Regions from separate parts of the Mesorhizobium sp. B2-8-9 genome, predicted to be linked through region 2. Evidence: predicted binding sites of a transcription regulator. Region 2 holds the regulator's gene; each other region holds the start of a gene.

Region 1 (10,500 bases), on a different contig from region 2:
ACTGCGGCGGCATCGGCATCCTGTCGGAGACCACCGAGATCTATGGCGCCGAGCACCTGCTGGCCTACCGCGCCGCCTCGCCGGAGATCGCCGCCAAGCTCGACGGCTTTGTGAAGTGGTGGGAGGACCATACCGCCAAGCACGGCGCCTCGATCGACAACAATCCCTCGCCCGGGAACAAGCGCGGCGGCCTGACCACGATCCTCGAGAAATCGCTGGGCGCGGTCGCCAAGGGCGGCCAGACGCCGCTCAACGGCGTCTTCGGCTATGCCGAGAAAGTCTCGGGCCGCGGCCTGGTGTTCATGGACACGCCCGGCTACGACCCGGTCTCGGCCACCGGCCAGGTCGCCGGCGGCGCCAATGTCATCGTCTTCACCACCGGCCGCGGCTCCTGCTTTGGCTGCCGGCCGACGCCGTCGATCAAGGTCGCCACCAATTCGACCATGTATCACCAGATGGAAGAGGACATGGACGTCAATTGCGGGGTTATCGCCTCGGGCGAGAAGACCATCGCCGGCATGGGCCGCGAGATCTTCGAGCTGATCATCGAGACGGCGTCCGGCCGCAAGACCAAGAGCGAGGCGTTCGGCTACGGCGACAACGAATTCGTGCCGTGGCATCTCGGCGCGACGCTTTAATCAAAGGCCGTTATCGCGTCGGAAGCGCCACCGACGACAGGAGGCGACCTTCACTACCGTGCAGGCTTTTTCTATGGAATAAATATTCCATGTTGACAGAATTATGAAATTATTGTTCCATGCCGATAAGGAGGAACGGGAGCATCCGAGCACTGTCCAGGGACGAGCCGAACGGACCCTAGCCCGCATCGCGTACGGCAGCAGACATCGCTTGCATCGGTCACGGCAATGCTCTATCAAAAAACGGTATCTGTTTTTTATTGATAAAGTTCTGTTTGGGCCGCGCCTATCCAGATGGAGCTTCCGCAACCTTCACCAGGCGACTTAGGGAGGAACCTAATGAAATTCGTGACCAGCCTTCTCAACCGCCGCGCCTTCGTGGCCTTGGCCGCCGCTTCGATGCTCGCCGGCGCGATGCATTCCGCGCCCGCCTCGGCGGCCGACGTGACCATTCCGATCATCGTCAAGGATACCACATCCTTCTACTGGCAGATCGTTCTGGCCGGCGCCCGCAAGGCCGGCAAGGATCTCGGCGTCAACGTGCCGGAACTCGGCGCCCAGGCCGAAACCGACGTAAACGGCCAGATCTCGATCCTGGAAAACGCCGTCGCCAGCAACCCGGCGGCCGTCGTCATTTCGCCGACCGAGTTCAAGGCGCTCGGCAAGCCGATCGACGAGGCTGCCTCCAAGGTCAAGGTCATCGGCATCGACTCCGGCGCCGATTCCAAGGCCTTCACCTCCTTCCTGACCACCGACAACGTGCAGGGCGGCCGCGTCGCCGCTGACGGCCTCGCCGCCGCAATCGGCGCCGCCAACGGCGGCAAGGTGGAAGGCAAAGTCGCGCTGATCACGGCACTTCCCGGCGCCGGCTCGCTCGAGCAGCGCAAGCAAGGCTTCATCGAACAGATCAAGGCCAAGTATCCTGGCCTCGAGCTTGTCGCCGACAAATATGCCGACGGCCAGGCCACCACGGGCTTGAACATCGCGACCGACCTGATCACCGCCAATCCGGACCTCAAGGGCATCTTCGCCTCGAACCTGATCATGGCGCAGGGCGTCGGCCAGGCGATCGCCGAAAACAATCTCGGCGGCAAGGTGGCGCTGATCGGCTTCGACAGCGACGAAAAGCTGATCAAGTTCCTCAATGACGGCGTCATCTCGGGCCTAGTCGTCCAGGATCCGTACCGGATGGGGTATGACGGCATCAAGACCGCCTTGGCCGCCTCGAAGGGCGAGAAGGTCGAGGCCAATGTCGACACCGGCGCGAACCTCGTCACCAAGGACAACATGAAGGATCCCAAGATCGACGCGCTGCTCAACCCGAAGCTCAAGTGAGCAGCATCGCGACAGTCGTTTCCGGGGCCTCGCGCCCCGGAAACATCCATCGGGGCGATTTGGAAATTCGCCGGCCCGATTTAGGCTCCGCCTTCAAGATGCGCGCCAGACGCATCGCTGCGTACCCAATGGTTGAGGCCAATCTGGGAGGATTGTCATGACGTCGACGGCGCAGGAATTGCATCCGGCCCCCACGCTGGAACCGGGCAGGACGATCCTCGAGCTCAACGGCCTGGAAAAGCGCTACCCCGGCACGCATGCGCTGAAACCTGTGCATCTTGCCTTCAAGGCAGGCGAGATCCACGCGATCGTCGGCGAGAACGGCGCCGGCAAGTCGACCCTAATAAAACTCCTGACCGGCGTCATGCCGCGCACCTCCGGCGAGGTGATCTGGGAAGGCAAGCCGACCGCCTTGGCCACGCCGCATGAGGCGATGGCGCTGGGCATCAACGCCGTCCACCAGGAGGTGGTGCTCTGCCGCCATCTCACCGTCGCCGCCAACATGTTCCTCGGCGAGGAGGAGTCACGCTTCGGCCTCCTGCAGCAGCGCGCCATGGTCAAGGACGCGCAAAAGATCATCGACGGGCTGGGCTTCGACTTGCCGGCGCATGTCATGCTTGGCGATCTCACCATCGGCCAGCAGCAGCTGATCGCCGCCGCCCGCGCTACGGTGCGCGGGACGAAATTCCTGATCTTCGACGAACCGACCGCTTACCTCACACGCAAGGAGGCCGACCAGCTCTTCAAGCTGATCCGCCGGCTCAAAGGCGAAGGCGTCACCATCATTTATATCAGCCACCGTATGGAGGAAGTGTTCGAGCTCGCCGACCGCGTTTCCGTGCTGCGCGACGGCACTCTGGTCGGCACCCGCAACATCGCCGAGACCGACGAGCCCGAACTGGTCAAGCTGATGATCAACCGCTCGATCGAGCAGATCTACCACAAGGAGCATTTCACCCCCGGCGCCACCGTCGTCGAGACGAAGAACCTCTCAGGCAAAGGCTTCGAGAATGTCTCGGTGACCGTCCGTGCCGGCGAGATCGTCGGCCTCTACGGCCTGATCGGTGCCGGCCGCAGCGAGTTCGTCACCACGCTTTACGGCCGCCACAGGAAATCGGCGGGCCAGATTCTCTGGCAAGGCAAGGAGGTCCAGGTCAATTCCGAGCATGACGCGATCCGGCTCGGCATGGCGCTGGCTCCGGAAAGCCGCCGCGACCAGGGTCTGTGCCTCAATTTGCCGGTCGGCATCAACCTTAACCTGCCGATCTACAAACGCATCTCCAGCAATTTTCTGATCTCCGGCGCCAAAGAAAAGGCCGAGGCCGACCGCCAGATCGCCGATCTCAGGATCAAGACACCGACGCGCCATGCGTTGGCTTCAAGCCTCTCAGGCGGCAACCAGCAGAAGATCGTCATCGGCAAATGGCTGGCGCATGGCGCCAAGCTGTTCATCTTCGACGAGCCGACGGTGGGCGTCGATGTCGGCACCAAGGCCGAGATCTACCGCCTGTTCTCGACGCTCCTGTCCAAGGGCGCCGGCATCATCCTGATCTCGTCCTATCTGCCGGAAGTCTATGAGCTTGCAGACACGCTGCACGTGTTCCGGCGCGGCAAGCTGGTCGCGACCCACGGTTTCCGCACCGCCAGCCACGAGGACATTTTGGGTCAGGCACTGGCCGAGAAACAAGAAAAGTCGGGAGGACAAAAATGAGCACCGAGGCGATCCCCGCCGAAAAACCCAAGCGCAATTTCAACGCCCTGTTCGGCCTGACGCTGCTTGGCCTTTTGCTCCTGATGTGGATCGTGCTGGCCGTCGCCACGCCGTCCTTCGCCACGACGCTCAACATCACCAACCTTCTGCGTCAGGGATCGCTGATCGCCATCCTCGCCGTCGGCCAGACCTTCGTCATCATCACCGGCGGCATCGATCTGTCGGTCGGCGCGGTGGTCGGCTTCACCACCGTCATTGTCGCGCTTTTGATCAACGCCGGCTGGCCGATCTGGGCCGCGGTGCTGATCACGCTGCTGGTGGGCGTCGCCATCGGCCTCTTCCACGGCTTCGGCATCGTCAAGATGGGCCTGCCGCCCTTCATCATCACCTTGGCCACCATGACCTCGCTGCGCGGCATCGGCCTCCTGATGACGAACGGCAATTCGATCTCCATCAACAGCGACTCGTTCCAGGCTTTCTCGCGCGGCTCGCTCGCGGGCATTCCCTACCTGTTCTGGATGGTGATCCTGGTCGCCATCCCGTCCTACGTGTTCCTGCACCATACGCGCTGGGGCCGCTACCTGTTCTCGGTCGGCTCCAACGCCGAGGCCGCGCGCCTGTCCGGCGTCAACGTGCCGCGCACCATCTTCATGGCCTACGTCCTGTCCGGCCTGCTTGCCGCCATCGTCGGCGTGCTCTTGGCCTCGCGCATCGGCATCGGCAATCCGACGCAGGGCGACACCTATGAGCTTCAGGCCATCGCCTCGTCGGTGATCGGCGGCACCTCGCTGTTCGGCGCCATCGGCTCCGTGCATGGACCGCTGATCGGCTCCTTCATCCTTTCGACGATCAACAACGGCGCCAACCTGCTCAACGTCAACACCTTCTGGCAGCGCGTCATCACCGGCCTGCTGATCATCGTCATCGTCTACTTCGACGGCCTGCGTCGTCGCGGCAAATGACTCCTACGTGAAACTAACGCGCCGGCCCCGCTCGAGCGGCGCCGGCGCTCTTTGCCTGGATTTGCGATATGAAAGCCGTTGTCTGCCGTTCGCCCGGCGAGCTTGTCCTCGAAGACCGCGCCGGGCCCGGCGCACCGCCGCCCGGCTGGGCGCGCGTTGCGGTCAGCCATGTCGGCATCTGCGGAACCGACTACCACATCTTCGAAGGCAAGCACCCGTTTCTGGCCTATCCGCGCATCATGGGCCATGAGGTTGCCGGCACGATCGTCGAGAAGGGCGAAGGCGTCGAGATCAGCGTCGGCGAGCCGGTCGTCATCAATCCCTATCTTTCATGCGGCAAATGCATTGCCTGCCGGCGCGGCAAGCCGAACTGCTGCGTGAAGATCCAGGTGCTGGGCGTCCATCGCGACGGCGCCATGTGCGACGAAATCCTGGTGCCGGCGCAGAACCTCTACCCGACGAACGGCCTGTCGCTGGCCGACGCCGCGGCGGTCGAATTCCTGGCCATCGGCGCGCATGCGGTACGCCGCTCGCTCGGGCTGCCCGGCCAGCGCACGCTGGTCATCGGCGCCGGCCCGATCGGCCTCGGCACGGCGATCTTCGCGCGCATCGCCGGGCTGGATGTCAGCCTGCTCGACATGAGCGCCGAACGTCTCGGCTTCGCCGAGAAGCAGCTCGGCTTTGCCCCGCTGGACAGCTCGAAGACGCCGGCTGCCGAGCTGGTCCAACAGGCAACAGCCGGCGAAGGGTTCGACCTCGTGTTCGACGCGACTGGCAACACCCAGTCCGTGCAGTCGGCCTTCGCCCACGTCGCGCATGGCGGCACGCTGGTGCTGGTCAGCGTCGTCAAGGACGACATCACCTTCTCCGACCCTGAATTCCATAAGCGCGAGATGATGCTGGTCGGCAGCCGCAACGCGCTGAAGTCCGATTTCGACCATGTCGCAGATTCGATCCGCAACGGCGCCGTGCCGTTGAACAAGCTCGTCACCCATCGCACCACGCTCGCCGGAACGCCGCGCGACCTTGCCCGATGGACGCACGAGAAGTCAGGACTGATCAAGGCGGTCATTGAGGTCGGGTGAGGAAGGCCCGCGTCCAGGTTTCACGAATTGGACCGTTGTCCGCCCTAGCAAATTGCAGTCTTGGTGATTGGCCGAAGCGCCTATCCCCTTCGTCATCCACGGGCGGAGCAAGGAGCGTAGCGACGCAGCGCAGACCCGAGGATCCATTCCGTGACGCCGACGCGTTGCAGCGATCCAGAATTCTGCTCCGCTGCGCTCTACGATCGAGGTTACGGAATGGATCCTCGGGTCTGCGCTCCGCTTCGCGTCGCTCCGCCCGTGGATGACGACCTCTTGGATTGCCGTCCGAAGACATCGTAGACCTAATCGCCGGCCGACAGCCTAAGCTCCACCCGCTCCGCGGGAAAGCGCGATTCCGCGAATTGGATCGGCTCACCGTCGAGCGTGACGTTGACGGCGACGGTGACCAGCACGATCGCGCCGGGCTGCAGATCGAGGGCTGCAAGGTCGTCGGCATCGGCGTGGCGCGCCGACAGCACGGTCGAATGCCGCAGATAATCGTTGATGCCGAAGCGCTTCAGTGAGGCGGTGATCGATCCCGTCTCCGCCATTGCCGCCTCGATTCCGGCAAAGCGCTTGGCATCGAACCAGGTCGTCGCGCGCGACACCGCATGACCGTCGGCCTCGCCGCGCGTCTCCAGGCGGATGACGGCAGCGCCTTTGGCGATGCCCAGCGCCTCGGCGATGCGCCGGCCGGCCGGCTCGGTCGACGACGACAGCAGCGCGATATGCCGCTCGCTCGTCTGCCCCTGCAGCCCGGTCGAGAAGCGCGTCCGCGCGCCGATCGGATAGGACAGCCGCTTGCGCGACAACACGAAGGTGCCGCGTCCCTGCTCGGCCCTCAGCACGCCTTCCTGCACCAGTGCTGCAATGGCGCTACGCACCGTATGGCGGTTGACGCCGTAGCGCTCGGCCAGCGCGACTTCAGGCGGCAGCGCGGCATTCTCGGCGAAATCGCCATTGGCGATCGCCTGCAGAATCCTGTCGGCGATCTGCCGCCATAGCGATACGCCGTTGCGCCTCTCGATGCTGCTTGCCAGCCCGGTCATTTCCCCGCCCCCAACGTCATCACCCCTAACTTTTGCACCCGTTGTCATCCACCCGTCATGGACTCCCGATACCAAGTGAGTATAATTTGTATAGTTGTCTATATCAATAGACAAATTTCTCTATGCGAGGAGCGATGCCATGCGAGGACAGGAAGCGCGCGAGCAGGCCGGGCGGAAAGCCTTGATGGCGACGCTGGCGCATGCCGCGGCCGACGAGATCGCCCGCCTGTGGAACGAGTCGGGCCTGCCCTCCGAAGCCGAGCTTTTGCGCGGCCCCGAAACCGGACTGGTGACGGTGCGCGGGCGGATCGGCGGCGGTGGCGCACCGTTCAATGTCGGCGAAGCGACGGTCACCCGCGCCACGGTGCGTCTGCCCTCCGGCCAGGTCGGCCACTCCTATGCGCTCGGCCGCGACAAGGGAAAAGCCAAGCTAGCGGCGATCGCCGACGCGCTGTGGCGGGACCCGGCGCACCGCGAAGCGGTCGAGACAAAGCTCGCCGCGCCCTTGCGCGCAGCGCTTGCCGCGGCGCGCGAGACAAAGCGCGTCGAAACAGCGGCCACGAAAGTGGATTTCTTCACCATGGTGCGCGGAGAAGACTGATGGATATCGCCACGCAATCGATCGATGGCGGCTTCGCAGAGCCGGTCTTCAACGCCCAGGCGGTGTTCCGCGCCATCATGGACGCGATGGCCCGCCCCGGCACCGTCCAGCCGCTGCCGCAGCCCGCCCGCCCGCCGGCGCCGCTGTCGGCGACGGCCGGCGCCGTGGCGCTCTCGCTCTGCGACAACGACACGCCGGTCTGGCTCGACCCGCCGCTGCAGACGGAAGCCGCGGTCAAGGCCTGGCTCGGCTTCCACACCGGCGCGCCCTTGGCCAACACGCCCGCCGACGCGCATTTCGCCTTGATCGCCAATCCGAAGGAGATGGCGGCGCTCGACGGTTTTGCGCAAGGCACGCAGGAATATCCCGACCGCTCGACGACGCTGATCCTCTTGGTCGACGATCTTGCCTCGGGCCCATCGCTGCTGCTCGAAGGTCCGGGGATCGAAAAGACGTCGATGATCGCGCCTCCCGGCATGCCGCGCCATTTCGTCGAGCAGTGGAAGCAGAACAACCAGCGTTTCCCGCGCGGCGTCGACATCATCCTGGCGGCGCCCGGCCACCTTGCCTGCCTGCCGCGCACCACCCGCATCAAGACGATGGAGGCATGACATGTATGTCGCGGTGAAAGGCGGCGAAGCCGCCATTGCCAATGCGCATCGCCTGCTTGCCGACCGCCGCCGCGGCGACCGCTCGGTACCGGCGCTGCGCCTCGACCAGATTGTCGAGCAGCTGGCGCTCGGCGTCGACCGGGTGATGAGCGAAGGCTCGCTCTATGATCGCGAGCTCGCGGCTCTCGCCGTTACCCAGGCGCGCGGCGATATGATCGAGGCGATCTTTCTGGTGCGCGCCTACCGCACCACGCTGCCGCGCTTCGGCTACACCAATCCGGTCGACACCGGCGCCATGCAGGTCGAGCGTCGTGTCTCGGCCACCTACAAGGACCTGCCGGGCGGCCAGGTGCTCGGCCCGACCTTCGACTATACGCACCGCCTGCTCGATCCAGAGCTTGCCGCCGGCGCCAAGGTCGAGATGCCGGCGCAGCGTCCGGCCGAGCCGGAGGCCATGCCGCGCGTTTCGGCGATCCTCGCCCATGAAGGCCTGATCGAGGCCGATGGCGAGATGCCGCTTGACCACGTGCCCGGCGACATCACGCGCGAGCCGCTGCAATTCCCGATGGCGCGCGACATCCGCCTGCAGGCGTTGTCGCGCGGCGACGAAGGTTTTCTGCTGGCGCTCGGCTATTCGACGCAGCGGGGCTACGCCCGCAACCATCCCTTTGTCGGCGAGATACGCATCGGCGAGGTCGAGCTGGAGCTCGACGTGCCGGAGCTGCCCTTCGCCGTGCCGCTCGGCTCCATCCGCGTCACCGAATGCCAGATGGTCAACCAGTTCAAGGGCTCGGCCAAGGCGCCGCCGCAGTTCACGCGCGGCTACGGCCTGGTCTTCGGCCAGAGCGAGCGCAAGGCGATGGCGATGGCACTGTGCGACCGGGCGCTGCGCGCCACGGAGCTTGGCGAGGATGTCGTCGCCGCCGCGCAGGACGAGGAATTCGTCATCTCGCATTCCGACAATGTCCAGGCCACCGGTTTCGTCGAGCATCTGAAGCTGCCGCATTATGTCGACTTCCAGGCCGAGCTCGGCCTGGTTCGCCGCATGCGCGCCGAATACGAAGCGCGGGAAAACGAGGACAAGGCCGCCGAGGAGAAGCGCGAGGCGGCGGAATGACTTCAGTGTCCGCTACCGGAATGCCCGCCGCCGTCGAAGCCGCCAGTATAGTCGCCGCCACCGAAGGACTCGCCGGACGGAGGTTCCCTTGGCGCGGGGAGAACCATTTTCCGCAGCGCAAAGGTCGCGAAGCCGGCGAACACCAGCAGCAGCACGCCAAGATGCAACCAACCGGTAGAGTCCATTCGGGCGTCCTTCCGCGTCTTGGGCGCCAATTTCATAGCAGAGAGCGGACGTGATCGCCATGACCGACATCGCCACCTATAACTTCGCCTATCTCGATGAGCAGACCAAGCGGATGATCCGCCGCGCCATCCTCAAGGGGATCGCCATCCCCGGCTACCAGGTGCCTTTCGCCTCGCGCGAGATGCCGATGCCTTATGGCTGGGGCACCGGGGGCGTCCAGGTCACCGCCTCGATCATTGGCCCCGACGACGTGCTGAAGGTCATCGACCAAGGCGCTGACGACACCACCAACGCCGTCTCGATCCGCACCTTCTTCAAGAAGGTCGCCAATGTCGCCGTCACCACCGACACGGCAACCGCCACCATCATCCAGACCCGCCACCGCATCCCCGAGCATCCGCTGACCGCGGGCCAGGTGCTGGTCTTCCAGGTGCCGATCCCCGAGCCGCTGCGCTTCCTCGAGCCGCGCGAGACCGAGACGCGCAAGATGCATGCGCTGGAGGAATACGGTCTTATGCATGTGAAGCTCTATGAGGACATCGCCAGGCACGGCCGCATCGCCACCACCTACGCCTATCCGGTCAAGGTCGAGGGCCGCTACGTGATGGATCCTTCGCCGACGCCGAAATTCGACAATCCGAAGATGCACCGCTCGCCGGCCTTGCAATTGTTCGGCGCCGGCCGCGAGAAGCGCATTTATGCGGTGCCGCCCTTCACCGACGTCGTCAGCCTCGACTTCGAGGACCATCCCTTCGAGGTGCAGACCTTCGACCAGCCCTGCGCGCTCTGCGGCGCCGGGAATGTCTATCTCGACGAGGTCATCCTCGACGACCATGGCGGCCACATGTTCGTCTGCTCCGATACCGACCATTGCGAGAAGCGCCGCGCCGACGGCCATCACGGCCACCTTGCTCCCGAGACCCACCTAGCCTCTGAAAAAACGGAGCCGGCCGAATGACCGACGAACCGCTGCTGCGCGTTTCAGCGCTGTCCAAATTTTACGGCTCGCGCGTCGGCTGCGAGAACGTCACCTTCGATCTGTGGCCAGGCGAGGTGCTGGCGGTGGTTGGCGAGTCCGGCTCCGGCAAGACGACGCTGCTCAACTGCCTGTCGACCCGCCTGCTGCCCTCTTCCGGCACGGCCAGCTACCGCATGCGCGACGGCCAATGGCGCGAGCTCTACCGCATGAGCGAGGCCGAGCGCCG
Region 2 (10,500 bases):
GGATGCCGCCGAAGGCGATCGAGACGTTGCGCATGTCGACCAGCGGAACGCCGGCGGGAGACGATTTTTCAGCCATGGTCCTTCTCCTGCTATCAGACGCGCTTGCGATAGAGGGTGTCGAGCCACACCGCGATGACGAGCACGGCGCCCACGACGATGCTCTGCAGCGGTGAATCGACGCCGAGCAGCACCATGCCGGATTGCAGCGACTGCATCAGCAATGCGCCCAGCATGGCGCCGAGCACGGTTCCGGAACCGCCTGCGAGCGACGTGCCGCCGATGACCGCCGCGGCGATGACCAGCAGTTCATCCAGCGTCCCCAGCGCGTTTGTCGAGGAATTCTGCCTGGCCGACGAGATCGCCGCCGCGATCGTCGCCAGCACGCCCATGATCATGAACACCTTCATGGTGATCCAGCGCGTGTTGATGCCGGCAAGATTGGCGGCTTCCGGGTTGCCGCCGATGGCAAAGACATAGCGGCCGAATCTAGTGCGCTTGGTGACGAAGGTCATGATCAGGCCGACGGCGACCGCCATCAGCACCGGAATGGCGATACCGTGCGCGATGAACAGCCCGCCTTCGGGCACGGTGATGTTGTTGGCCGCGGCGTAGCGGTTCACGATGCCGACCGGCCACGGATAGGAGTTGGCGAGCCACACCGCGCCCAGGATGACCGCGCAGGTGACCGTGGCAAGCAGCGTCTCGGCCCAGACCGGACGCAGCGGGAAGCGGAAGCGCTTGCGCTGCACGCGGCCGTTGAAATGCATGAAGATAACCGCCAGGCAGGCGACGATGCCGACGGCCCAGCTCCATTTGGCGCCGATCGAGCCCGCCGGGCCGCCGCCCATCAACTGGAACGTGGCGTCGAGCGGCGCAACGGTCTGACCGCTGGTGACCCACCAGGCAGCGCCCCGCCATACTAGCAATCCGCCAAGCGTGACGATGAAGGCCGGCACTTCGAGATAGGCGATAACGAAGCCCTGGAAGGCGCCGATGATGAGGCCGAGCGCCAGGCCGATCAGCAACGCCAGAACCCAGATCCAGGGGTTTCCCAGTTCAAGCCCGACGAAGCGAACCAGGAAATGCGCCTGGGCAAAGCCCATGACCATGCCGATCAGCCCTTCGGCCGACCCGACCGACAGGTCGATGTTGCGCATGACGATGACGAGCACCATGCCGGAGGCCATGATCGCCACGGCCGAAGACTGAACCGACAGGTTCCAGAGATTGCGCGGCGTCAGGAACGTGCGGCTGTCGAAGTCGAGCGGGTTGACGCCAAGCCGCAGGCTGGAAATCACATGCAGCCCGATCCAGATCAGGAGCAGCGCGCCGATCATGCCCAGCATGCGGGTGTCGAGCTCGGTCGCCTTCAGGAACCGGGCAACAGTGCCGAGTTCCGACGCGCGCGCGGTGTCCGCCGGTTGGGTAGACGTCGTGTCGGTCATGATTTCCTCCCACCGGCTTGCCGTCTGGCGCGGATGCCGGAACTCAGCCTAGAAGCTATCCGCCTGAGGCAGAACGGCAAAATCTTTTGAAAACGCCGCGGCTTTAAAGCATCCCAGGAAAAGTGCGTAGCGGTTTTCCGTCCGGAATTGCGGCAACAAAAACCAGGAGCGGTTCATTGAACCGCTCCTGGCCGCGGCGCGGGTATTTTGATCGAAGGCAGGCAAGGCTCAGTTGCAGACCTGGACGCTGCCGGCGGGCACGCCCGCGCAGACCTCGTCCTTCTTGATCCAGCCGGCGTCGATGACGACGTTGAGGTTGTCCTTGGTGATCGCGACCGGCGTCAGGAACAGCGACTTGACGGTGTTGCCGCCGGGCGTCGTGAAGTCCTTGGCGCCGGCGATGTCGCCCATCTTCTTGCCGTCGGCGAGCTGCGAGGCGATCTCGGCGGCGTTCTTGCCGAGCTCGCGCGCGTCTTTCCACACCGACACGGTCTGCGTGCCGAGCGCGATGCGGTTGAGTGCCGCGTGGTCGCCGTCCTGGCCCGAGACCGGCACGGTGCCGGCCAGCCCCTGCGCCGTCAGCGCCGCGACAACGCCGCCGGCGGTGCCGTCATTGGCAGCCACGACCGCGTCGACCTTGTTGTCGTTGGCGGTCAGGAACTGCTCCATGTTCTTCTGCGCGTTGGCAGGCAGCCAGCCGTCCGTGTAGGCCTCGCCGACATTCTTGATCTTGCCGCTGTCGATGGCGTCCTTCAGGACTTCCATGGAGCCGGCGAACAGGAAGTCGGCGTTCGGATCGGAGCCCGAGCCCTTGATGAAGACATAGTTGCCTTCCGGCTTGGCCTTGAACACCTCGCGGGCCTGCATGCGCCCGACTTCCTTGTTGTCGAAGGTCAGGTAGAACACGTCCTTGTTCTCGATCAGGCGGTCATAGCCGACGACCGGGATTCCTTCATCGAGCGCCTTCTGCACCGCGGGGCCGATTGCCGAGGCATCCTGCGCCAGGATGATCAGCGCGTTGGCGCCCTGCGAGATCAGGCTTTCGACGTCGGTCAGCTGCTTGCCCGGATTGGACTGCGCGTCGGCCGAAATATACTTGTCGCCAGCGGCCTCGATGGCGGCCTTCATCGCTGCTTCGTCGGTCTTCCAGCGCTCTTCCTGGAAATTCGACCACGACACGCCGATCACCTTGTCCTTCGCCTCGGCGACAGACGCCAGCGTCAGCGACATGGCAACGCCCGCCAGAATGGCGGCTGCAAATTTCTTCATGATATCCTCCCTGCGCCCGTGCGGCGCGACCCAGACTGGCCCGAAGGCCGGCACAGAGGCTTTTTTTCGAGCCTCAAAAAAATACTGGTCCAGCACAACAGCGCTGTCAACCGAGATTCTGATGGGTTTTGATGGGCTCAGGCATTTTTTTCGGTATCCGCAATAAATAATGACATGGCCCCTGGCTTCTGCCACAATCCCTAGCGTGTCAGCGACAGGCCATGGCATTATCACAAGGCCGCGATGATTGGGGAGGACGTGCGAGACGATGTCGGTCGGAATCCGCCACGACGATTTGCGCCGGCGCAACCGCGCCATGGTGATTTCGGCGGTACGCCGCGCCGGTCAGCCATCACGAACCGAAATTGCCGCCACCACTGGGCTCAGCCACTCGACCATTTCGGCGATCTCCGCCGACCTGATCCAGGAGGGCATTCTCACCGAAAGCAAGGCCAGCGAGCCGACGGCGTTGAAACGCGGCCGGCCGCAGATCGGCCTGGCGCTGAACCCTGAAGCCGCCGCGGTGCTGACCGTGGTGTTGTCTCTGAACTTCCTGTCGGTCGCCGTGATCGACTATGCCGGCCAAGTTGTTGCCGAGGAGCAGCAGCGCCTGGACACGCTTGTTATGCCCCGCGACGAGCTGATCGGCGAATGCGTGGCGATCGTGCGGCGCCGGCTGCAGGATCCCGACCTCGACATTGGCAGCGTCGCCCGCATCGCCATGGGCATTCAGGGCATCACCGATTCGCATGCGCGCTCCATGCTGTGGTCGCCGATAACGCCGCTGACCGACATTCCTTTCGCCGACATCCTAGAGAAGGAGTTCGGCATCTCCGCCACCATGGAGAACGACTGCAACATGATGGCGGTGGCGCTGCAATGGCGCGACCCGGAGCGCTATCGCGACGACTTCATCGCCATCCTGTTGTCGCACGGCATCGGCATGGGTCTCGTGCTCAAGGGTGCGCTGTTCACCGGCACGCATTCCTCCGGCGGCGAGTTCGGCCACATGATTCACCGCCCGGGCGGGGCGCTTTGCCGCTGCGGCCGCCGCGGCTGCGTCGAGGCCTATGCCGGCAACTATGCGATCTGGCGCAGCGCCATGAAAATGAGCGAGGACGCCGAGCCGGTCGACGTCGGCGACGCTGACATGCGGGCCCTTGCCGCGAAGGCGCGCGAGAGGGACGGCCCCGAACGGGAGGCTTACCGCCGGGCCGGCGAAGCGCTTGGTTTCGGTCTCGGCAGCCTGTTCGCTCTCATCGACCCGGCGCCCGTCGCCATGGTCGGCGTCAGCGCGGCCGCCTTCGACCTGATCGAGCCGGCGCTGCGCGAGGCGATCGCCCAGACGGCCGGCGGCCAGCACTCCGAATCGATCTCCTTCGACACCGAGCCGAACGAACTGCCGCTGATCCGCGAAGGCTGCGCCATGCGTGCGCTGACCTTCGTCGACCAGGAGATTTTCGCACCCGGAGGCCAGGCGAGAGCGGGGACGGGAAAGAACGTGGCCTGAGGCAGCCTTGAAGAGGTCCGGGGACAGCAGCAGACGCTTGAAATTAGCGAAGGCCCCGCAGCTTCGTCATTCCAGGGCGGAGCAGGAGCGAAGCTCCGTCGCGGAGACCCTGGAATCCATGCCGCCACCTCCCGCGTCGAGCGCAGCGGCACAGAATTCTGGACTGTCGCAACGCATCGACATCACGGAATGGATCCTCGGGTCTGCGCTGCGTCGCTGCGCTCCTTGCTCCGCCCGTGGATGACGAAGCACAAGCGTCTCGACTAACCGCCAATGCACGCGATCCGACGCTGGAGACAGAATCCGTCAGCGCCTCGGCGCCTTAGCCCTAATCTTCCCTGATCGCGTAACCCGCCCCGCGGATGGTGCGGATGACGTCCGGCATGCGGCCGTTGTTGACTGCCTTGCGCAGGCGGCCGACATGGACGTCGACGGTGCGTTCGTCGATATAGATCGTCTCGCCCCAGACATTGTCGAGCAGCTGGCTGCGCGAGAACACCCGGCCGGGATGACGCATCATGAATTCCAGCAGCCGGAACTCGGTCGGGCCGAGCCTGATCTCGCTCTTCTTGCGGTAGACGCGGTGCGACTCGCGGTCGAGCACGATGTCGCCGACTTTGAGCACGCTGGACAGCACCTCCGGCTTGGCGCGGCGCAGCAGCGCCTTGACGCGCGCCATGAACTCCGGCGTCGAGAACGGCTTGACCAGATAGTCGTCGGCGCCGGTCGAGAGGCCGCGCACACGGTCGCTTTCTTCGCCCCGCGCGGTCAGCATGATGATCGGCAGCCGCTCGGTCTCGGGCCGCATCCTGAGGCGCCGGCAGAGCTCGATGCCGGAAACCGCCGGCACCATCCAGTCGAGCACGAGCAGGTCGGGAACGTTTTCCTGAAGGCGGATTTCGGCCTCGTCGCCGCGGGTCACCACTTCGACCTGGTAACCCTCGGATTCGAGATTGTAGCGGAGCAGCACCCCAAGCGGCTCCTCGTCCTCCACCACCATGATGCGTGGCGCGATCATTGGCAGGTACCCTTCGTCAGGCCGCCGGCGCCGACATTGTCGTCTCGTCCTGCTTGGGACGATTCGCGGGCAATTGCGTGCCGGTCAGCACATAATAGGCGTTCTCGGCAATGTTGGTCACATGGTCGCCGATGCGCTCGAGATTCTTGGCGCAGAACAGAAGATGCGTGCAAGCGGTGATGTTGCGCGGGTCTTCCATCATGTAGGTCAGGAGCTCCCGGAAGACGGATGTGTATTTGACGTCGATGCGCTCGTCGTCATTGCGAAGCTTGGCCAGCGCCGTGGCGTCGCCCACCGTATATTCCTGGATCACGGCCTGGACCTGGATCAGCACCAGCTGCGCCATGGAATCGATCGAATGCGTGAGGTCACGCGGCGCGGCGCTGACGCCGACCGAGCCGACGCGCTTGGCGATGTTCTTGGCGAGGTCGCCGATGCGTTCGAGGTCGCCCGCCATGCGGATCGAGCCGACCACGTTGCGCAGGTCGTCGGCCATCGGCTGGCGCTTGGCGATCAGCGTGATGGCGCGGTCGTCGAGCTCGCGCTGGCGCGCGTCCATGATGGCATCGTCGGAAACGACGCGCTGCGCCATGGCATTGTCGGTCTCGAGCAGGGCCTTGGTCGAAGCGCCGACCATGGAGGCGGCGAGATCGCCCATGTCGTTGATGAGCCGGCTGATCTGCCTCAGATCCTCGTCGAAGGAAGCGACGGTATGTTCGGCCATGATGATGTCCTCGTATGAGCTCAGCCGAAGCGGCCGGTGATGTAGTCCTGCGTGCGCTTTTCGCGGGGCGAGGTGAAGATCTTCTCGGTCCGGTCGAACTCCACCAGCTCGCCCAGATACATGAACGCCGTCTGCCGCGACACGCGCGCCGCCTGCTGCATGTTGTGGGTGACGATGACGATCGTGTAGTCGGCCTGCAGCTCGTCGATCAGTTCCTCGATCTTGGCGGTCGACAGCGGATCGAGCGCCGAGGCCGGCTCGTCGAGCAGGATGACCTCGGGCTTCACAGCAACGGTACGGGCGATGCACAGGCGCTGCTGCTGGCCGCCCGAGAGGCTGAGGCCGCTGGCGTTGAGCTTGTCCTTGACCTCGTTCCAGAGTGCTGCCCGCTTCAGCGCCTGCTCGACGCGGCTGTCCATCTCAGCCTTGCTGATCTTCTCATAGAGCCTGACGCCGAAAGCGATGTTCTCGTAGATCGACATCGGGAACGGCGTCGGCTTCTGGAACACCATGCCGATCTTGGTCCTGAGCAGGTTGAGGTCCTGCGAGCGGTCGAGGATGTTCTTGCCGTCGAGCAGCACCTGGCCCTCGGCGCTCTGCTTCGGATAGAGCTCGTAGATGCGGTTGAGCACGCGCAGCAGCGTCGACTTCCCGCAGCCCGACGGGCCGATGAAGGCGGTCACGCTGCGCTCGGGCAGGGACAGGTTGATGTCCTTCAGCGCCTTCGACTGGCCATAGTAGAAATTGAGGTTCTTGACCTCGATCTTGGCCTTCTCGACGGTCGTGTCGGCTGCGTTCAGGTCGGTGGACAACATCGGTTTCATCTGTCCTCTCTGCGTCCGGTTAGGCTGCGGGCGATGATGCTCAGCCCGAGAACCGTCAGGGTGATTATGAGTGCGCCCGTCCAGGCCAGTTGCTGCCATTCCTCGTAGGGGCTGAGAGCGAACTGGAAGATGGTTACCGGCAGGCTGGCCATCGGCGCATTGAGATTGCTCGACCAGAACTGGTTGTTGAGCGCGGTGAAGAGAAGCGGCGCCGTCTCGCCGGAGATGCGGGCAATCGCCAAAAGGATGCCGGTGACGATGCCGGAGAGCGCCGCGCGATAGGCAACCGAGCGGATCACTACCCAGCGCGGTGCTCCGATGGCGGTGCCTGCTTCGCGCAGCGCGTTGGGCACAAGGTTCAGCATGTCCTCGGTGGTGCGCACCACGACGGGGATCACCAGGATCGACAGCGCGACCGCGCCGGCAATCGCCGAGAAGTGCCCCATCGGCCGCACCATCAGCTCGTAGACGAACAGGCCGATGATGATGGAAGGCGCCGACAAGAGGATGTCGTTGATGAAGCGCACCACCGTCGTAAGCTTCGAGAAGCGTCCGTATTCGGCCATGTAGGTGCCGGCCAGCACGCCGATCGGCGTGCCGACGACGATACCGATGATCGTCATGACGATGCTGCCGTAGATGGCATTGAGCAGGCCGCCGGCATCGCCGGGCGGCGGCGTCATTTCCGTGAACACGGAGAGCGACACCCCGGAAAGCCCCTTGTAGAGCAGGGCGCCGAGAATCAGCGCCAGCCAGGCCAGCCCGATGCCCGCCGCGACGACGCACAGCGTCATCATCACGGCATTCTTGCGCTTGCGGCTTTGGTGAAGCGATGCGGCAGTCGACATCGGTCAGGCTCCTGTGCGGCTATCGATGCGCAACAGCATGTAGCGTGCGAGCGCGAGGATGATGAAGGTGATGATGAACAGGATCAGGCCGAGCGATACCAGCGAGGATGTATAGAGGTTGCCGTCGGCTTCGGTGAATTCGTTGGCGATGGTCGCCGAGATCGTCGTGCCCGGCGCAAACAGCGAGGCGCTGATGCGGTGCGCGTTGCCGATGACGAAGGTGACGGCCATCGTCTCGCCGAGCGCGCGGCCGAGGCCGAGCATGACGCCGCCCATGATGCCGATGCGGGTATAGGGGATGGTCACGCGCCGGGTCACTTCCCAGGTCGTGCAGCCGATGCCGTAGGCCGATTCCTTCAGCACCGCCGGCACCGTGTCGAACACGTCCTTGGTGATCGAGGTGATGAAAGGCAGCACCATGATGGCGAGGATCAGCGACGAGGTCAGCAAGCCGATGCCGTAGGGCGGACCGGCAAACAGGCTGGAGAGCCCCGGTATGCCGTGGAAAAGACTGATGATGAAGGGCTGCACAGTCGTCTGCAGGAACGGCGCGAAGACGAACAGGCCCCAGATGCCGTAGATGATCGAGGGAATGCCGGCGAGCAGCTCGACGGCGATGCCAATCGGACGCCTGAGCGGGCGCGGACAAAGCTCGGTCAGGAAGATGGCGATACCGATGCCGATCGGCACGGCGATGAGAATGGCGATGGCCGAAGTGACGATGGTGCCGTAGATGGGCGCGAGCGCGCCGAAATTCTCGGTGACCGGGTTCCAGGATTCGGTGGTCAGGAAGGAGAAGCCGAACTTCGACAGGGCCTCCCACGATCCGGCGACCAGCGAGATCGCGACCCCGCCGAGCAGAACGAGCACGAGGATGGCGGAAAGGCGCGTCGCCGTCCGGAAAACCATGTCGGTGACGGCGAAGCGGCGCACCGTCGCTTCTCTGGTCCGCATGGCGGACGATGTCGCGGCTTCGGAAACGGCTGTCATTTAGCCCCTCGCATTTCGAAGAGACAGGAGGGCGCCGTAGACGCCCTCCCTATTTTGCGGGAATTACATGCCGGAGTAGAGCGGCTTACCGTTCGCGTCGACGATGTCCTTGCTCCACATTTCCTCGACGCTCTTCACGACCGCCTCGGGCATCGGAACATAGTCCAGCCCGGCGGCCAGCTCGTCGCCCTTGGCATAAGACCAGGCGAAGAACTTGAGCGCTTCGGTCGTCGCCGCGGCGTCGTCGGGCTTCTTGTAGACGAGGATCCAGGTGGCGGAGGTCATCGGCCAGGATTCGGCGCCGGCCTGGTTGGCCAGGATGACGCCGTAGCCCGGCTGCGAGCTCCAGTCGGCATTGGCCGCAGCGGCCGAGAACGCGGCGGCGGTCGGCTCGACCTTCTTGCCGTCCTTGTTGATCAGGTCGGTGTAGGTCAGCTTGTTCTGCTTGGCATAGGCGTATTCGACATAGCCGATCGCGCCGCCGGTCTGCGACACGTTGTTGGCAACGCCTTCATTGCCCTTGGCGCCGATGCCCACCGGCCACTCGAGCGCGGTGTTGACGCCGACCTTCGACTTCCAGTCGGCGCTGACGTCGGCCAGGTAGTAGCTGAAGTTGAACGTGGTGCCCGAGCCGTCCGAACGGTGGACGACGGCAATCGCCTGGTCGGGCAGCTTGACGTCGGGGTTGAGCTTCTTGATCGCCTCGTCGTTCCAGTTGGTGATCTTGCCGGCGAAGATGTCGGCGAGCGTCGGACCGTCGAGCACCAGCTCGCCCGGCTTGATGCCTTCGAGGTTGACGACCGGCACGATGCCGCCCATCACCATCGGGAACTGCGCGAGGCCGGTGGAGGTGAGATCCTCGCCCTTCAGCGGCGCGTCGGAAGCGCCGAAGGTGACGGTCTTGGCCTTGATCTGCTTGATGCCGCCGCCGGAGCCGATCGACTGGTAGTTGAGACCGATGCCGGTCTCCTTCTTGTAGGCGTCGGCCCACTTCGCGTAGATCGGATAGGGGAAGGTGGCGCCAGCGCCGGAAATGTCGGCTGCCATCGCGGCGGCCATGCTAAGGGTTGATGCCGCAGCCATTGCAATTGCAACGGCCGCAGAGCGGATGAAATGTCTCATGTGGCCTGCTCCTGTTCGGAAGATGGTCTTTCGGCACCCGTTGTATCGGCGCCCGGTCAGCGCAATAGCCCTCGATTATTACAGTCGCATGACAGTTTCGTGTCAGCCCGGTAACGTCTGGACGAGGATGCTCGGAAGGGTTCCGCAGCGGCCTCGAAGGGCCGGACGGAGTTTGCCGCGGAAATCAGCAACTTGTCTGACTTTTGAAACAAAATTTATCCCGGCGGCCGGATGACGGCCGCCGGGAAATAAAATCCGGACGAGAGTGCGTTGCCTGTAAGCCAGAGCGGATCATGGCCTGGCCATCGCCGAAAACAGGGTCCGTTGGGGTAGAGTCGACGCTGTTTCTTGTCGGCGGTCGCTGCTCCCGCCCGTAACCGAAGAGCGGAATCAATGTCATGATTGTCCGAGCTTGGCGCTTGCTTTGGTATGGTGCGATCGCACCATACGCATGCGTCAGCCCCTTGCCGCCGTCCTGCCCGCCAAATTCGTTTTAACCGGCGTTGCGCCGGGTCTCGACGTCCGAACCCAGCCAGCGCTCGAGCTTTTCGAGCAGCGCCCGCGGACTGATCGGCTTCGGCAGGTAATCGTCCATGCCGGCTTCCAGGCAGCGTTCGCGGTCGCCCTTCAGTGCATGCGCGGTGACGCCGACGATCGGCACATGCGTGCCCATGTCCTCCTCGAGCCGGCGGATCGCGCCCGTCGCCTCCAGCCCGTTCATTTCCGGCATCGATACATCCATCAGGATCA
Region 3 (10,500 bases), on a different contig from region 2:
CGGCGGCGATGACGGCGTCGTAGCGGCCGTCGCCCGCTTCGGCCAACAATTCGTCGCGCGTGCTCAATTGAGGTTGGTAGAAGAAATGCAGCTTGCCGCGGTCAAGGGCGCCGGCCTTGGCGATGCCTGTCTGGTGGAACACGCCACCCTTGGCTTCGATATAGGCCTTGACCTCGCTGTGGTCGGGATTGCCATCCGCGCCAAAGCGCAGCCCGACAAAATCGCAGATCAGAATATTGGCTGATGTCATGGAGCGTCGTTTCCCTGCAGCTGTCTCCAGTTACTCCAATCCGTGATCCGATGGATCGCGCGAAACGGCATATCCGGGTCGCAAGCGAGAGATCGCCGTAAGGAAGTTAAAACTTGTCGGCTCTGAAAGGTGAGAACCCGCGAAATGGCGCAGGCGCAGAAGAACAGGCTCGCGCACGACGCCGGCCTGGTCGGCGTCAACCATATGTTCCGGAGAAACCGACAACGGTTGGATCGGGCATGCGCGTTCCTCGGAAGCCGGCGCCGGATCTAATTTCTATAATTTTTATAGATTCTGGCTTGTCTTAGAAGGAACGATCCGCCTTTCGAGGGCTCCTCCCCGAACAATTTTCTATGGATCGGACTGATCGTGGCCAAATGCCCGGCCGGGTCAGCCTGAGATAATTTCGTAGTGAAGGATCTGGGCGTCGCCGAGGGACGATCTGCGTCCGGGCGAGATGACGCCGGAGCCGAAGAGAAGAATATCTTCGCGGCGTATGAACACTTCATGGCCGGGTCCCATCGACACAAATGTGCCCGACGAGCTTCGCTCGAGAAGGCGCGCTTTACCATTCGAAATGGTGAAGGTCGCGTGGTGCCTTGAAACCCAGGGCCGCTGGACGACGATATCGCATTCCGGAGATCGGCCGATCGTCACCAGTTCGTTGTTTCGGCAGGATCGCGACTGATCTCCATAATGGATGATCAGATTGACCTGCGGCGGCGGGGCAGAGCGCCTATCGACAAAGGTACCTCGGTTGGCGATGTGCGTGCTGAGGGCCTCATTGTCGCTTCGCAGCGTATAGACATCGAAGAGTTCTTGCTTGCCCTTGAAGGCCATCTTGTCGAGGAGCCGCAAGGTACTGCGGCTGCCCGCGGAAAGGGCTTCGAAGAAGTTCTGGCTGATCAGGACCTCCCCGGGGTTGGCCGTGGCGGACAACCTTGCGGTGACATTGACAACGTCGCCGAATACCGCGTCCCGCGCGCGAATGACCGCCCCGAAATGCAATCCGATCCGGGCGATCAAGGGCTTTTTCGACAGTTGATGGCTGATTTGGCAGACCGCCATCAGCGCCGCCTCCGAGCTCTCGAACAGGCTGAGCACATCATCACCCTTCGAGTAAATGAAGTCGCCGCCGTGTTGGGCGACGATCTCGCGTATCGCGTCGAGGCAATCCGAGACCTGCCGCAAAGCGGCATCGTCGCCGATGCGCTCATAGAGCGGCGTGCTGCCCACGACATCAGCCAAGAGGACCGCGGCTAAAAGTCTTTCCTGATCCATCGACTCGTATCCGCCCGAGAATGCAGCGTGTATAACATACCAAAGTCGACTTTGATTTATCTACGTGCGCGCCAAAGGGCCGGCGCAACTGGGCAAGTGCTTTGGCGCGATTATCTCGCACGGACAGGCATCTGCCTTCGCTCATCCCGCCAAACGGGTTATCGGCCTCAAAAAAATAGCGGCGAAAGAAGTTTTGTTCACTAACCCGGGCTACCGGCCGCCGGATTGGCGATGATCGCCGCCCGGAAGCGGGCGACGAAATCGTCCAGCGCCGGGCGTTCGGCATCCGAGATCGCCCAGTAGGAGAAGGCATCGTCGGTCCAGTGGACCAGCAGGAAGCCACCTGCCGACAGATCGTCCGCCACCGGCACGGATTTGGCGTCGTTCTGCCGGGGTTCGGCCACCAGCGTGATCAGATGCTCGTGGTGACGATAGACCAGAGCCGGCATCGGCCTGTCGCCGATCACCTCGACGCGTCCGCCAAGCAGGGCGTAACCATCCTTGGCCATGTCGGGCGCCGCCGGCGAGACGCCGATGCGGCCGTCGAGCCATGGCTTCACCGTGTGGCGGTCGGACGAGACGATGTCGACCGGGGTCGCCGCGAGCAGGCTGCGGCGATGGCCGTTGGCGACGGCCACGGCAAAGCTGTCGGACCCATTGTCCGCCGTCGCCAGCCACTGCGTCGCGCCGCTGGCCAGAAACGCCGTCAGCACGATCGAGGCCGCCATCTGGCGCCAGTCGAAGGAGTCGAACCAGCGTGCCGCGCGCGGCCGCAACTCGACGACATTGCCTTGCTGCTGTTGCGGCTGTGACTGCGCCTTCACGGCCGTGGATTGGACGACTTCGCCGGCCCCCCTCACCTCGGCGATGGCCGCAATGCGGGCCAGGAAATCGTCGCTGACGGTCGGACGCGGCACATTGGCGACAGCGCCGCGCAGCGCCACCAGGCGCGCATGTTCGGCGGCAAGCTCCGGATCGGCGGCCATCCGCCGCTCGACCGCCAAAGCGGCTGCGGCATCGAGCTCGCCATCGACAAGGGCGTGGATCATCAGCTTCATGTCCTGCGGGTCTTGCGGCAATCCGTCCTCACGCGGGCGATTTTCATGCGGGCTCATGGTGGCGCCCTCCAAGTTCCGTCATCAAGAGGCCGCGGGCTCTCGCCAGCCGCGACATCACCGTGCCCTGCGGCACGCCCAGCATGGCGGCGATCTCGCGGTAGCTGAGACCGTTGATGTCGCGCAGCACAAGTGTTTCGCGGAAGGCTTGCGGCAGCCTGGCGATCGCCGCTTCCACCGCCGCCGAATTGGCCTTGGCGATCAGCGCCGCCTCCGGGCTGTCGGTGTCAGTGTCGGGCGGCGGCGACACGTCGTCGAGATCGGCGAGGTCGCCGACGGCGACCACGCTGCGCGGGCGGTTGCGCGCCATCCATGTGTAGGAAGCGTTGCGCACGATGGTGAGCAGCCATGCGCGGGGGTTTCCCCCAGCGAACCCGGCAATGCCCGCATGCGCCTTGAGGCAGGCCTCCTGCACCACATCCTCGGCGTCGGCTTGATTGCCGGTCAGCCAGCGGGCAAGCGACAGCGCATCGCTAAGATGCGGCAGCACCACTTCGGCAAAACGCGCTGCCAGCATCTTTTCGCTCAACACCGTTCCGCCGTCGGGCGCTCCCGCCATGGGTTTGCCGCCCTCAGCGGGAGGCGACGATCTGTCCCTGCTCGTGTGGGTGAAGATCGCGACCGCAGGCGATGGCGCCTGCTTCGAGGGAGGAGAAGGCATTGGTGTCACCGGAGTCAAGTGTCTCGGAAGCAAGGCGTGCCTCGGAAGAGGACGGCGCATCGCTGGCTGCAACGGGGCGGTCGCCGTCATGGTCGTGGATCTCGATGGTTGCGATCGGCAGGGATCACGGCCGGCGTCGGGGCGGTATCGCCCGGACCGGATGCGCCCGGCTCATCCGCTCCAGGGGACGCCGGCGGCTGACGCCTTCGCCCTCTTCAGCCCGTGCGTATTGGTCTTCTCGCCGCTTCATGATGGTCTCCTGCTGTTGCGCACAAATGGCGCATGCTCTGGAGACCCGCAGACCGCGCGGTTTATTCCCGGCCGGTCGGCTTTTTCGTTAACGCCAACTTGATCGAACGGCGTGCGGGCCTACAGCGCCTGCAGCGCAAGCCCCGCCAGCGCCGATCCCGCCAGCGTCGGCAGCATGCCGAGTTTCAGCCTGAACATGGCGACCATCGCCGCCGCCGACAGCAGCGCGGCGCGCCAGTCGAGCGAGGACAGGACCGGCACCTCCACACCCCAGCCGACGCTTGCGACCTTGCCGAAGACGACATGCAGCGCGAACCACAATGCAAGGTTCATGATCACGCCGACGACTGCCGCTGTGATCGCGCCCAGCGCCGCTGCCAGCGCCTTGTTCTGCCTGAGCTGCTCGATGTAGGGCGCGCCCAAAAATATCCAGAAGAAGCACGGGACGAAAGTGGCCCAGAGCGTCAGCGCCGACCCGAGCGATCCGGCAAGCAAAGGATTGATTGCACCGGCATGGCGATAGGCGGCGGCGAAGCCGACGAATTGCAGCACCAGGATCAGCGGCCCGGGCGTCGTTTCGGCAAGCCCCAGCCCGTCGACCATCTGTCCAGGCGAAAGCCAGCCGAACGAGGTCACCGCCGCCTGTGCCACATAGGCGAGAACTGCATAGGCGCCACCGAATGTGACCACGGCCATCAGGCTGAAGAAGCCGCCGATCTGCGTCCACACGCTACCCGGCCCCGCCAGCAAGGCGACCAATGCTACAGGCCCCAGCCAGAGCGGCAGCCAGATGGCGATGGTGCGGGCCGCATGCCATCTGGTCGGCACGGTGTGGCCGAGCTCACCGCGCTCGAACATCAGGTCGACCACGCCTTTGATGTCGGCGACGCTGCCCTTGCCGTGTGCCGAGCCGGAAAACAGCCGTGGCGCAAACCGATTGCCGATCCAGCCGATGAGGCCTGCCGCGAGCACGATCAGCGGGAACGGCACTCTGGCGACATAGATGGCGAGGAAGGCCGCCACCGCGATCACGATCATGGCCCGGTTCTTCAGCGCCCGCTTGCCGATGCGGATCACGGCTTCGACGACGACGGCAAGCACCGCCGCCTTGACGCCGAAGAACAGCGCCTCGACGACCGGTGCATCGTTGTAGATCATGTAGAAGCTGCTCAAGCCCAGCATGACCAGCGCGCCCGGCAGCACGAACAGGCTGCCGGCGACGAGGCCGCCTGCCGTCCGATGCAGCAGCCAGCCGATATAGACGGCAAGCTGCTGCGCCTCGGGCCCGGGCAGGAGCATGCAGTAGTTGAGCGCGTGCAGGAACCGCTCCTCGCCGATCCAGCGGCGCTCCTCGACCAGTTCCTTGTGCATCAGCGCGATCTGCCCGGCCGGCCCGCCGAAGGACAGCAGGCCGATCTTTGCCCACAGCCGCGTCGCCTCGCGAAAACTCGGCACGGTCGGGACATCGACCAGCGGCGCGGCGTCGTTCTTGGCGAGTACGGTCATTACGCCTTGCCTCCTGCCGGCCAGTTGTGCGTCTCGTCCGCGGCATCGCGGCACCAGCGAAAGAAGGCGTCATAGAGGAGCATGCCGGCTTCGAGCTGCTCGAGGTCGTCGCGGAACATGCGCGAGAGGCCGAGCGAGGCGGCGAGGAACCCGGCCGCCTGCGGCACGAGGTCGAGGCGCGCCGTATCGGCGCCGCGCACGATCAGCGCCAGGCGATCGAGCGCTTCGACGCGCAGGCCGAATTCCCCGATCATCGTATCGAAAGTGCAGCGATCCCCACGATGGCTCCAGAACACGCCCTCTATGTCGAAGGGAACCGCTGCGAAGCGATCGGCCACAAGAGGCACCTCGGCTGGATCGACGAACAGGAAAACCGCCTCGGGATCGACGAAGCGGCGGATCAGCCAGGGACAAGCGATGCGGTCGACCTTCGGCCGCGAACGCGTGACCCATACGGTGCGGCCCTTCTCGTCACGGAGCGGGATCGCACCGGCGCTGACCAACGGCGCCCTGGCGGCGACCCAGGCCTCGAAGCCGCCTTCCAGCGATTCCGCCGGAATATCTTCGTGGCGCAGCCACGCGGCAACGCCTTGCGAGAGTTTCTGCCCCCTCTGGCAGATCACGACGACTTTGCGTCCCGAAAATTCCGACGCCCAGCTTGAGACAGTCCTGAAATCGCGCCGGCATGACGTCGGCAACAGGCGCGGATCGGCTTCATAGTCCTCGTCGATGCGCACATCGACCAGGCAAGGCGCATCGGGCAAGCCGACGAGACGGGAAAGCTGCGGAACGGTGATTGCGGTTGTTGACGGCATAGCGTCCACCTCCTGAGCAAAGAGAGTTTGGACGCGATCGTTGGGCTGACGCCTCACGGGGTCGTCGCGGGGAACCCCTTGCCGGAATGCTGGAACGATCACCGCCGATTGTCAAGGAAGGCGTTGCCTCCGACCGCCTTCGTTTTGCGATCGCCGTTGCGCTTACTGCGCCGTCCAGCCGCCATCCATCGGCAGGGTCGTGCCGGTCATCTGCTTGGCGGCATCCGAGCACAGGAAGAGCGTCAGCGCGGCAAGCTCCTCGACGGTGACGAACTCCTTGGTCGGCTGCGCCGCGAGCAGCACGTCGTGCTTGACCTGCTCCTCGGTCATGCCGCGCGCCTTCATCGTGTCGGGAATCTGCTTTTCGACCAAAGGCGTCCAGACATAGCCGGGCGCGATCGCGTTCACGGTGATGCCGTCCTGCGCCACTTCCAGCGCCACCGTCTTGGTCAGGCCGGCGATGCCGTGCTTGGCCGAGACATAGGCCGATTTGAACGGCGAGGCGACCAGCGCATGCGCCGAAGCCGTGTTGATGATGCGGCCCCATTTGCGGCTCTTCATGCCGGGCACCGCCGCCTTGATGGCGTAGAAGGCGGCCAGGAGATTGATGCGGATGATGGCTTCCCATTTGTCGTCGGGAAATTCCTCGATCGGCGCGACATGCTGGATGCCGGCATTGTTGACCAGGATGTCGAGGCTGCCGAACGCCGCCTCGGCCTCGTGGATCATGGCGGTGACGGCGGCGCCGTCCATCATGTTGGCGCCCGAATAGCGGCACTTGACGCCGAAATCCTTTTCGATGCCGGCCCGCTCCTGCTCGATCGCCGCCGCGTCGCCCAAGCCGTTGATGGTGATGTTTGCGCCCTCCGCGGCGAAGGCACGCGCGATTGCAAGGCCGATGCCGCTGGTCGAGCCGGTGACGAGCGCATTCTTCGAAGACAGGGAACCCATGGGAGATCTCGCAAGAGGTGGGAGGGACTTATCAACGCAACGAGTCAGGAGAGCAGATAGTTGGTGCAATGCAGCACGACAATGGCACGGCCATGTGTCGGCTCGATTACAGCGCGGCAGCGCCATTTTGCCGGCTCCGTGGCGGCGTGTCGCCGGGCTGACACGGCACTGTCATGCTGCCATGCAACATATTTGCCAGCGCATTCGCGCGGGTCATTTCAAACCTTACTGGGGCACCAGCCATGGAAATCGCCGATGTTGTGAAGCGCGCCTATGCCATGCCGCTCACCAACCCGTCCTTCCCGCCCGGCCCTTATCGTTTCTTCGACCGCGAATACATCATCATCACCTACCGCACGACGCGCGAGGCGCTGGAAGCCGTCGTGCCGGCGCCGCTCGAGATCGACGAGCCGCTGGTCAAATACGAATTCATCCGCATGCCGGACTCGACCGGTTTCGGCGACTACACCGAGACCGGCCAGGTCATCCCGGTGCGCTACAAGGGCCAGCACGGCGGCTACGTGCATTCCATGTATCTCGACGACGACGCGCCGATCGCCGGCGGCCGCGAGCTCTGGGGTTTCCCGAAAAAGCTCGCCAACCCCAAGATCGTGCATGAGGGCGAGGTGGTGGTCGGCACATTGCATTATGGCAGCGTGCTCTGCGCCACCGGCACCATGGGCTACAAGCACCGCGAAGCCGACCACGACCAGGTGCTCGCCTCGCTCGCCGCGCCCAACTTCCTTATCAAGATCATCCCGCACGTCGACGGCAGCCCACGCATCTGCGAGCTGGTCCGCTACTACCTCACCGACATCACACTGAAGGAAGCCTGGACGGCGCCCGCCGCGCTCGACCTTCGGCCGCATGTCATGGCCGATGTCGCCAAGCTGCCTGTGCTCGACATCGTCTCGGCCGTTCACTTCACCGCCGATCTGACGCTGGGTCTCGGCGAAGTCGTGCATGATTATCTCGCGGACCGCGGCCGATCGGCTGCCGGCGCGAAGGAACTGGAGAAAGCCGGTGCTTGAGCGTACCCGCAACAAGGCGGCCGCCGCCACCATCCAGGAAATCACGGCGCAATATGACCGCATCGCTCTGGTCTTCCAGGGCGGCGGCGCGCTCGGCGCCTATCAGGCAGGGGTCTATCAGGCGCTTGCCGACGCCGGCTGCGAGCCGACCTGGCTGTCCGGCGTCTCGATTGGCGCCATCAACGCCTCGATCATCGCCGGCAACGAGCCTAGCCGCCGCCTGCAGCGGCTGGAGCAGTTCTGGCAGACGATCTCGGGCCGCAAGATATGGGCCTATACGCCCGAGGGCGACATCTATCGCGATATCCGCAACCAGACCTCGTCATTGATGACCATGACGATGGGCCAGCCGGGCTTCTTCAAGCCGCGCAGCCCGAACCCCTGGTTCCAGCTGGCGGGAGCCGAAGGCGCCACCAGCTTCTACGACACCGCCGAGCTCAAGGACACGCTGGAAAGCCTGATCGACTTCGACGTGCTGAACGACGGCAAGAAGCGCTTGAGCGTCGGCGCGGTCAATGTCAGGACCGGCAACTTCGTCTATTTCGACACCGACAAGGTGCGCATCGGGCCGGAGCACATCATGGCGAGCGGCGCGCTGCCGCCGGCCTTCCCCTCGATCCGCATCGAAGGCGAGTATTACTGGGACGGCGGCATCGTCTCCAACACGCCGCTGCAATACCTGCTCGACCAGGAGGAGGACCGCTCCTCGCTGGTGTTCCAGGTCGATCTGTTCAGCGCCCGCGGCGTGTTGCCGCGCGGCTTGGCCGACGTCTTGTCGCGCCATAAGGACATCATGTATTCCAGCCGCACGCGCCAGAACACCGACAACTTCCAGCGCATCCATGCGCTCAAGATGAAGCTGCTCGACGCGCTGAAGCGCGTGCCGCCGGACCAGCTCAAGGATGGCGAGAAGGAATTGATAGCCGACTATTCCGACGCAGGCGTGGTCAACATCGTCCACCTGATCTATCAGCACAAAGGCTATGAAGGCCACGCGAAGGACTACGAGTTCTCCGGCACCTCGATGCGCGAGCACTGGGAAATGGGCCTGGAAGACACCGAGCGCACGCTGCGTCACAAGAAGTGGCTGATGCTGCCCGACAACGCCGACGGCGTGACCATCCACGACCTGCATCGCGAAGATCCGACCTGATATTTGCATCCGCCACAAGCGGAGCAATCTCGGGAAAAAGTCACAGCGGCCGCTCGCCTGGGAGCCCGCAAACTGTGAAGCTCTGCTTCACAGGCCATCAACATTGTCGCGGATAGCCGCCTCGCGGAGAGCGGGCTTACATCTGGGCGTCAGCAAAATGCGCTGGGCTCAATGGAGTACCGCCGATGACCGCCGAAGCTGTTTCCCCTGCCGTCGTTCCATTGCGTGACGCCTGGCGAGGCTTGCTGTGGTTTGTGCCGCTCACAACGCTGTGGCTACTCTTGATCTATCGTTGGCCGGCGATCCCGGAGAGCGGCGTTCCGACCACGTTCCACCAGCTCGCGGCCCACGGGCTCATCGCCCTGGGATTGTGGCTCGGCCTCGAACATACGAGCCTGACACCGGGTCAACGTTGCGCGACTTGGCTGGCAATCATGATCCCGGATACGCTGTGGTTCGCCGTCGCTTGGAGCGCCGCGATCAATGGCATCTTCCATCCGGACGCCACGGCTTTACCGGCGTTGCCATCGGCCATCTTCCTGCCGGTGATCATCGGTGCGCCGCTGTTGCTGTTCTCCAGGCGGGTCGGGCAGGTGCTCGATGCAATGCCGGCGAGCTGGCTCGTCGCGGTTCAGCTCTACCGCGTATTCGGCAGTTGGGCGCTCGCGGCGTGGCTGCATGGTGCGCTGCCCGGCGTATTCGCGGTGCCGGCAGGCGTCGGCGACGTGCTGACAGGGCTGTTCGCATTGCCTGCGGCGATCGCGGTGGCTACCGGCACAGCCGGGGGCCGGAGGGCAGCAATTCTCTGGAATATCCTCGGCCTTGCCGATTTCGCTGTCGCGATCACCATGGGCATAATCACCTCGCCCGGCCCGTGGCAGTTGATCGTTCCGGATGTGCTGAGCATCGGCGCTGGCGATTATCCGGGTGTGCTGACCCCTGCTTTCGTGGTGCCAAGCTCAATCCTGCTGCATGTTTTGTCGCTGCGCCAGCTGCGCCGCCTTAGAGCAATTCCAGGAAAAGTGTGAGCGGTTTTTCGTCCGGAATTGCGCAAAACAAAGAGATAGAGCGGTTCGCCGTTTCCGTGAAACGGTGAACCGCTCTAGCTCGCAGGGCAGAAGTTGCGCGGCGGTGGAAAGAAACGGCGCCGCCAGCCGCGCCGTTTCCTTGAGGACCTTCCTGCTCAGAACACGTGGCGGAGGATCACGAACAGCACAAAGGCCAGCGCGATCGAGCAGGGCAGCGTGAGCACCCAGGCCAGCAGCAGGTTGCGCACGGTCGACCATTGCAGGCCGGAACCGTTGGCTGCCATGGTGCCGGCGACGCCGGACGACAGCACGTGCGTCGTCGACACCGGCAGGCCGAAACGGTCGGCCATGCCGATGGTGATCATCGCGACCAGCTCGGCGGCGGCGCCCTGACCATAAGTCAGGTGGCTCTTGCCGATCTTCTCGCCGACGGTGACGACGATGCGCTTCCAGCCGACCA

The links. Region 2 encodes PhoB, which activates phosphate uptake and scavenging genes when phosphate is short. Its sites were predicted from a motif close to TGTCATNNANCTGTCAT; they were not measured.
Region 1: a site for PhoB is predicted at 6,823-6,839, ahead of phnF (phosphonate metabolism transcriptional regulator PhnF). Genes of this name have one in related genera too.
Region 3: a site for PhoB is predicted at 6,923-6,939, ahead of FJ423_RS16115 (acetoacetate decarboxylase). Genes of this name have one in related genera too.

What each region holds. Positions count from the first base shown of each region.
Region 1 is NZ_VFTQ01000020.1:48,980-59,479, reverse strand. It holds gene FJ423_RS22235 (altronate dehydratase family protein) at 1-638, shown strand, start outside; gene FJ423_RS22230 (ABC transporter substrate-binding protein) at 978-1,973, shown strand; gene FJ423_RS22225 (sugar ABC transporter ATP-binding protein) at 2,131-3,684, shown strand; gene FJ423_RS22220 (ABC transporter permease) at 3,681-4,646, shown strand; gene FJ423_RS22215 (zinc-binding alcohol dehydrogenase family protein) at 4,715-5,731, shown strand; gene phnF (phosphonate metabolism transcriptional regulator PhnF) at 6,034-6,780, opposite strand; gene phnG (phosphonate C-P lyase system protein PhnG) at 6,920-7,381, shown strand; gene phnH (phosphonate C-P lyase system protein PhnH) at 7,381-7,992, shown strand; gene FJ423_RS22195 (carbon-phosphorus lyase complex subunit PhnI) at 7,994-9,109, shown strand; gene FJ423_RS22190 (hypothetical protein) at 9,112-9,294, opposite strand; gene FJ423_RS22185 (alpha-D-ribose 1-methylphosphonate 5-phosphate C-P-lyase PhnJ) at 9,354-10,253, shown strand; gene phnK (phosphonate C-P lyase system protein PhnK) at 10,250-10,500, shown strand, end outside.
Region 2 is NZ_VFTQ01000041.1:21,576-32,075, reverse strand. It holds gene FJ423_RS30555 (ATP-binding cassette domain-containing protein) at 1-76, opposite strand, end outside; gene FJ423_RS30550 (sugar ABC transporter permease) at 93-1,445, opposite strand; gene FJ423_RS34685 (hypothetical protein) at 1,494-1,622, opposite strand; gene xylF (D-xylose ABC transporter substrate-binding protein) at 1,674-2,714, opposite strand; gene FJ423_RS30540 (ROK family protein) at 2,983-4,224, shown strand; gene phoB (phosphate regulon transcriptional regulator PhoB) at 4,553-5,242, opposite strand; gene phoU (phosphate signaling complex protein PhoU) at 5,259-5,966, opposite strand; gene pstB (phosphate ABC transporter ATP-binding protein PstB) at 5,987-6,790, opposite strand; gene pstA (phosphate ABC transporter permease PstA) at 6,787-7,638, opposite strand; gene pstC (phosphate ABC transporter permease subunit PstC) at 7,642-8,628, opposite strand; gene pstS (phosphate ABC transporter substrate-binding protein PstS) at 8,692-9,750, opposite strand; gene FJ423_RS30505 (response regulator) at 10,244-10,500, opposite strand, start outside.
Region 3 is NZ_VFTQ01000012.1:34,385-44,884, reverse strand. It holds gene FJ423_RS16150 (NAD(P)-dependent oxidoreductase) at 1-250, opposite strand, end outside; gene FJ423_RS16145 (adenylate/guanylate cyclase domain-containing protein) at 641-1,531, opposite strand; gene FJ423_RS16140 (anti-sigma factor) at 1,732-2,646, opposite strand; gene FJ423_RS16135 (sigma-70 family RNA polymerase sigma factor) at 2,633-3,205, opposite strand; gene chrA (chromate efflux transporter) at 3,677-5,062, opposite strand; gene FJ423_RS16125 (sulfurtransferase/chromate resistance protein) at 5,062-5,877, opposite strand; gene FJ423_RS16120 (3-hydroxybutyrate dehydrogenase) at 6,040-6,828, opposite strand; gene FJ423_RS16115 (acetoacetate decarboxylase) at 7,071-7,859, shown strand; gene FJ423_RS16110 (patatin-like phospholipase family protein) at 7,852-9,012, shown strand; gene FJ423_RS16105 (MFS transporter) at 9,198-10,040, shown strand; gene FJ423_RS16100 (inorganic phosphate transporter) at 10,196-10,500, opposite strand, start outside.